One region of the Rhizobium sp. TH2 genome, then DNA from elsewhere that is predicted to be linked to it. Evidence: predicted binding sites of a transcription regulator. Region 1 holds the regulator's gene; each other region holds the start of a gene.

Region 1 (2,267 bases):
CAACGAACGTGCCGACGAACTGATCCAGGTGAAATTCGAAGGAAAGCTCGGGCCGAGCGAGGCAGGCCATATCGTGATCAACAGCGATCTCACCGGCGAAGGCAGCACCATCCGCCTCTATGGCATCAGAGTGCTGCCGGGCTCTTAGATCGCTTCATTGTTAAATGAAATCATTCTGTTGGCCGAGACGGAGTCGGATATTCGTTCGGTCGGCGCGGGTCGTAGCCCAGTTCTACGGCCAAGGCGACCGAACGAATAGGCGGCCCGTATCGGCCAACCCCGAAGGGGCCGGGCATCTTTCCGCCAGGATCAGAGGCGATCGGCTCGGACGTACGTTGGGGTATGCCCTTCGCCAATCGCCTCTGCCCTGACGAAAACCTGCTCCGGCAGAATGCTTCCATTTAACAATGAAACGATCTAGGTCCCAGAGGTCAGACTTCCATTGCATAACCCGCGCCGCGCACGGTGCGGATCACGTCGGGCATGTTGGAGAGATTGAGCGCCTTGCGCAGGCGGCCGACATGGACGTCCACGGTGCGTTCGTCGACATAGATGTCGTGGCCCCAGACACCATCGAGAAGCTGCGAGCGGGAGAAGACGCGGCCCGGCGACGACATGAAGAATTCGAGCAGCTTGAACTCGGTCGGCCCGAGCCGGATCTCGCGCGAGCGACGATGGACGCGGTAGGTCTCGCGATCGAGCTCGACATCGCCGCATTTCAGCAGCGACGAGATCGCGCTCGGCCGCACCCGGCGCAGCATGGCTTTTACGCGGGCCATCAGTTCAGGCGTCGAGAAAGGCTTGACGACATAGTCGTCCGCTCCGGTGGAGAGGCCGCGAACGCGCTCGCTCTCTTCGCCGCGCGCGGTCAGCATGATCACGGGCAGGCGCTCGGTCTGCGGACGCATCCTGAGGCGGCGGCAGAGTTCGATGCCGGAGACGCCCGGCAGCATCCAGTCGAGCACAAGGAGATCAGGCACACGCTCCTGCAGGCGTATGTCGGCTTCGTCACCACGCGGGATGACCTCCACCTCGTAGCCTTCAGCTTCCAGATTGTAGCTGAGCAGTGTGCCCAGTGCCTCCTCGTCTTCGACGACCATGATTCTCGGCTGCATGAGACTCCGTTCCCGGTGTTAGATCACCGGTTTCCGAGGGCGCCCTCCGGGCACCCGGGGTTCAAAGGGCTGGCTGGACGACGGATGCCGTGTTGTCATCCTTGGGCCGCTCGCCGGCCGGCTGCTCGCCGGTCGACATGTAATAGATCGTCTCGGCGATATTCGTCGCGTGGTCACCGATGCGTTCGATGTTCTTGGCGCAGAACAGGAGATGCGTGCAGGGCGTGATGTTGCGCGGATCTTCCATCATATAGGTCAGAAGCTCGCGGAACAACGACGTGTACATCGCATCGATCTCTTCGTCGCGGGCACGGATCTGCTCGGCCTTTTCAGGCGAACGCGTCGAATAGACGTCGAGTACGTCCTTGAGCTGCGACAGAGCAAGCTCCGAGAGGTGCTCGATACCACGGGCGAGCGGGCGCGGAATGCCCGATGTCTGCACAGCGATGACACGCTTGGCGGTGGACTTGCCGAGGTCGCCGACGCGCTCCAGGTCGGATGCGATGCGGATCGATCCGATGATCTCGCGAAGATCGGATGCAACGGGCTGGCGCTTGGCGATCATCAGGATCGCCTTGTCGCCGATTTCACGTTCCGTCGCGTCGACGATCGTGTCTTCCGAGATCACCCGCTGGGCGAGCGCGGAATCGGCGGTTACGAGCGCATGGATCGCATCGGAAACCATCTGCTCGACCATGCCGCCCATTTCGGCGATGCGGCGGGCGAGCGTCTTCAGTTCGTCGTCGAATACGGAATAGATGTGGGACGATGTTGTGGTCATCGGAAATCCTCCTGCCGGACAGCCGGCGAAATGCGTATCAGCCGAACCGGCCCATGATGTAATCCTGGGTGCGCTGGTCGTCCGGATTGGTGAACATCTTGTCTGTGTCGTTCTCTTCCACGAGGTAGCCCAGGTGGAACATGGCGGTGCGCTGGGAAACACGCGCGGCCTGCTGCATGGAGTGGGTGACGATGACGATGGTGAAGTTCTCGCGCAGTTCGTGGATCAGTTCCTCGACCTTGGCGGTGGCGATCGGGTCGAGCGCCGAACAGGGCTCGTCCATCAGGATGACTTCGGGGCTGACGGCGACGGCGCGGGCGATGCAGAGGCGTTGCTGCTGGCCGCCGGACAGGCCGGTGCCGGGCTCAAGC
Region 2 (2,267 bases), 1.6 Mb from region 1:
CAGCGAAAATCACCTGCGGCGAGACGATTGCCGGATCGATGATGCCGGTACCGAGCGTTTCCGCCACATGCAGGCCGAAGAAGAGAAAGGCGATGAAATTGAAGAACGCCGCCCATGCCACCGCATATTGCGGCCTCAGCACCCGGGTCGATACGATCGTCGCAATCGAATTTGCCGCATCATGCAGGCCGTTCAGGAAATCGAAGAACAGCGCGATGGCGATAAGGCCGATCAGCAGGGGAAGCGCGAGCGTGGCATCCATCATACATTCTCGATCACGATGCCACTGATCTCATTGGCCACGTCCTCGAACCGGTCGATCACCTTTTCGAGTTCCGAATAGATCTCGCTGCCGATGAGATAGGCCATGGCGTTGCCGGCACCATGGTCGCGGAACAGGTTCTTGAGTCCTTGTTCATAGAGCTCGTCCGACCGGCCCTCGACGCGCGTCACCTCTTCGGCAATCGCGCTCAGCCGTGTGGCATTGGCGCCCATCTTGTCGAGAAGCGGTATCGCCTCGGAGATCAGCCGGGCGGCTTCAGCGATCAGTTCGCCCATTTCCCGCATGCCGGGGTCGAACGTCTTCCGTTCGAAGCGGCGAATGGTCTTGACCGTCTTGTGCATCATGTCGATCGCATCATCCATAGACTGGATGAGATCCTTGATGTCGCCGCGATCGAAGGGCGTGATGAAGCTGCGGCGAACAGCCAACAATACGTCGCGCGTAATGTCGTCGGCCTTGTGCTCGAGATCGATGATCGTCTGGCAATGGGCTTCGAGATCGCCCTCGCCCGCAAGCAGGTCACGCATGGCGTTGGCGGCAGCGTTGACCGTGCGGGAATGCTGCTCGAACAGATCGAAGAACTTGTCCTCGCGCGGCATGAGTTTCTTGAACAGGCTGATCATCGGTGCGGCCACTGTGTTAATGTCATAAATCTGTCATAAATGACGAATGCGCGAGGGGAAAGGGCGCTTTCAAAACCTTGTGGGACAGATGAAAATTGCCGATCCGAGATCGCTCTATGATGATTGACGCCGATAGACCGATTTATTTCGCCGGCGAATGAATGTAACCTTGTTTTTGCGGTTAGATTCGACAGCATGCAGAATTTTGAGGAGACATTCGCCAGCAGATGGAATCGACGATCGTCATGATCAACCTGTTCGGCGCGGTTGCGCTGCTGCTCTTCGGCCTGGCCCAGGTTCGAGACGGCGCGACGCGTGCCTTCGGCGCCCGGCTGCGCACCGGGCTCGCCAGCGGCACACGCGGCAGTTTCCGGTCATTCTCGTCGGGTTTCATCGCGACGATCGTACTTCAGAGTTCCACCGCGACCGCGCTGATGGTCGCCTCCTTCGTCGAGCGCGATCTGGTGGCGCCGGCGATGGCGCAGATCGTTCTTCTTGGCGCCAATGTCGGTACCGCCGTCACGGCGTGGATTGTCTCCACCGGCATCGAATGGCTGTCGCCACTCATTATTCTTGTTGGCATTGTCTTGTACCGGCGCTCGTCGACGGCGCAGAAAGGCATGGGCACTGCACTTGTCGGCGTAGGACTGATGCTGCTCTCGCTGCAGCTGCTGGGCCTGGCGACCGGCCCAATCCGCCATTCGCCGGCGCTCGCGGCCTTCATCGAGCTTCTCGACAATGCCTGGGTCGTGGCGATGATCTTCGCCGCCGTACTCGCCGCGCTGTCGTCATCGAGCCTCGCGGTGGTCGTCCTGATCATGTCGATCGCATCAACCGGCGCTCTGTCTCCGGGCTTGACAGTGGCGCTCGTTCTCGGAGCCAATCTCGGTGGCGCCGTGCCACCGGTTCTCTCAACGCTCTCGGCGCCGGCCACCACGCGGCGCGTGACCTATGGCAATCTGATCGTCAGGGCAGCCGGATGCCTGATCACGCTTCCGCTCGCGGGCTATCTCGGTACCTTCCTTCACGACCTGCCGTTCTCGCCGGCCAAGATGCCCGTCGATGCCCATCTCGCCTTCAATCTCCTGCTGGCCGCAGTCGCCTGGCCACTGTCGCCGGTGCTCAGCCGGATGATGACGCGGATTGTGCCGGATGACCCGAAGGGCGACGACGGCCCGAAGTTTCTCGATGTGCAGGCGCTCGAATCACCCGTCGTGGCGCTTGCCAATGCCACCCGCGAAGTGCTCGGCATCGGCGACCTGATCGAAAAGATGCTGATCCAGTGCCAGAAGTCCTTCGCGCAGAACGATCTGGCGCCGATGCGCGAGGTCGCCGCGCTGGAGAAGAAGGTCGACCGGCTG
Region 3 (2,267 bases), 2.3 Mb from region 1:
CTATTCCACCGTCGAGCGGGCAGACATAGAAACTGCCCGGCGGGAGCGATTTGCGCTCGTGCCCTCGGCGACGGTCGCGCGCGTGCTTCTGGTCCTTGTGATTCTGGCCGGTGTCTATTTCTTCCACGGCTTCATCGTGCCAGTGCTTGCCGCGCTGGTGATCGGTTTCGCCAGTTGGCCGATCTACCGTCGGATTCTCAATGCCATCGGCGGCAATCGCACGCTCGGCGCCACGATCGCGCTGCTGCTGGTTTTGTCCTTCATCATCATCCCGATTACGATCGCCACCGTCTACGCGATGAAGGAAATCAAGGTCTGGGTGCTCTGGGCGATCGAGGCGAACAAGCATGGAGCGCCGGTTCCGGTCTGGCTGCAGGGCTTGCCCTTCGCCGGTGAAATGCTGAGCGAGCAATGGGTGCGATATGCCGGCCATGCCGGCGGCCTCGGCGAACTGGTCCAGGTGATCAGCGGCTCGAATATCGGCAATATCTATCGCGGCGTCGTCACATTCGGCGCCACCGCCTTCCAGGCGCTGCTCACGCTTCTCTTCATGCTGATCACGCTGTTCTTCGTCTATCGCAACGGTGAAGGCCTTGTCCTTCAGCTCGATCGAATCGGTGAACGGATTCTTCCCGAACGCTGGGAGCGCGTGTCGCGGATCGTCCCGCTGACGATCAGCTCAACCGTGACGGGGATGACCGTTATCGCCATCGGCGAGGGCATCGTGCTCGGCATCGCCTATTGGATCGCCGGCGTCCCCTCGCCCGTGACGCTCGGCGTGATCACCGGCATCATGGCGCTCATCCCCGGCGGCGCGCCGCTGAGCTTCACGCTGGTTTCGCTCTATCTCGTCGCGAGCGGCTCCCATGTCGCCGGCGCGGCGCTCTTCATTTGGGGTTCGGTGGAACTCTTCATCGTCGACAAGACGCTCAGGCCGAAGCTCGTCGGCGGGCCGATAAAGCTGCCTTTCCTGCCGACATTCTTCGGCCTGATCGGTGGTGTCAAGACGATGGGTTTTCTCGGCCTCTTCGTCGGCCCGGTGCTGATGGCGCTGCTGGTCGCGATATGGCGTGAATGGCTCCACACCGATGCCGTGGCGACCCAGGTCGAGTCCGAACGCGAGCAGATCGCTCAAAGAGCTGCGGAATAGGCTCTCCCCGGCAATCCCGGCTGTGGATTGTCATCCAACCGTCATGAATTCGACACCGAACCTTCAATCAAGCCCTCTAGACCCGATCCCAACAACGGCGAAAAGTCGAAACAGGGATTTGGCGGAATGTTTGAATTCAGGAATGTCACGCGACGATTCGGATCGAAGACCGCCGTCGACAGCGTCACAACAGACATCCCAGCGGGCCAGATGGTCGGCATCATCGGTCGCTCCGGTGCCGGGAAATCCACGTTCCTTCGCATGATCAACCGGCTGGCGGACCCGTCGGCCGGTTCCATTATTTTCGATGGCCGTGAAGTGTCGTCCCTGAAGGGCGCCGAACTGCGCCGCTGGCAGCGCGATTGCGCCATGATCTTCCAGCAGTTCAACCTCGTGCCGCGTCTCGATGTGCTGACCAATGTGCTGCTCGGACGGCTGAACCACCGTTCCACGGTCACCAGCATCCTCAACATGTTCACCCGCGAAGAGCGGATCATGGCGATCGCCGCACTCGAGCGGCTCGGCATCGAACAGTCAGCATTGCAAGCCGCCGGCACGCTGTCGGGCGGCCAGCAGCAGCGCGTCGCCATCGCGCGTGCGCTGATGCAGGAGCCGAAAGTGCTGCTCGCCGACGAGCCCATCGCCTCACTCGATCCGCTCAACGCCAAGATCGTCATGGATGCACTGCGCGACATCAACGAACGCGAAGGCATCACGGTCATCTGCAACCTGCACACGCTCGACACCGCGCGCGCCTATTGCCAGCGCATCATCGGCATGGCGGCGGGCAAGGTCGTGTTCGACGGCGGCCCAGATGAACTCACGCGCGACGCCGTATCGGCGATCTACGGCTCCGAGGGCGCGCTTGACGAGTCGATGACCTCCACCAGCATCAATATTCCGGCGGCGGCAATCGTGCCCGTCCCGGACAATGTACCGAAGCCACTGGTTTTGCTGGGCGTCTGAGACGCCCGACCCGATCGCCCGCCCGCGTCAAAGGCAGTTCCCGAATCGACAAGAACATCCGGTTTGACCGGACCGACCAGGAGAGACACCATGTTGAAGAAGACCCTGCTTGCCGCCACCGCGCTTCTCGCGCTGGCTTCCGCCGCTGCTG

What was found. Region 1 encodes PhoB, which activates phosphate uptake and scavenging genes when phosphate is short. Its sites were predicted from a motif close to TGTCATNNANCTGTCAT; they were not measured.
Region 2: IHQ71_RS21625 (DUF47 domain-containing protein) is a predicted target of PhoB. The motif match lies at 927-943, and genes of this name have one in related genera.
Region 3: phnC (phosphonate ABC transporter ATP-binding protein) is a predicted target of PhoB. The motif match lies at 1,179-1,195, and genes of this name have one in related genera.

What each region holds. Positions count from the first base shown of each region.
Region 1 covers NZ_CP062231.1:111,470-113,736, reverse strand. The annotation lists gene IHQ71_RS00650 (hypothetical protein) at 1-148, shown strand, start outside; gene phoB (phosphate regulon transcriptional regulator PhoB) at 432-1,115, opposite strand; gene phoU (phosphate signaling complex protein PhoU) at 1,177-1,896, opposite strand; gene pstB (phosphate ABC transporter ATP-binding protein PstB) at 1,934-2,267, opposite strand, start outside.
Region 2 covers NZ_CP062231.1:4,389,375-4,391,641, forward strand. The annotation lists gene IHQ71_RS21620 (inorganic phosphate transporter) at 1-262, opposite strand, end outside; gene IHQ71_RS21625 (DUF47 domain-containing protein) at 262-906, opposite strand; gene IHQ71_RS21630 (Na/Pi cotransporter family protein) at 1,134-2,267, shown strand, end outside.
Region 3 covers NZ_CP062231.1:2,435,083-2,437,349, forward strand. The annotation lists gene IHQ71_RS12145 (AI-2E family transporter) at 1-1,150, shown strand, start outside; gene phnC (phosphonate ABC transporter ATP-binding protein) at 1,277-2,116, shown strand; gene phnD (phosphonate ABC transporter substrate-binding protein) at 2,207-2,267, shown strand, end outside.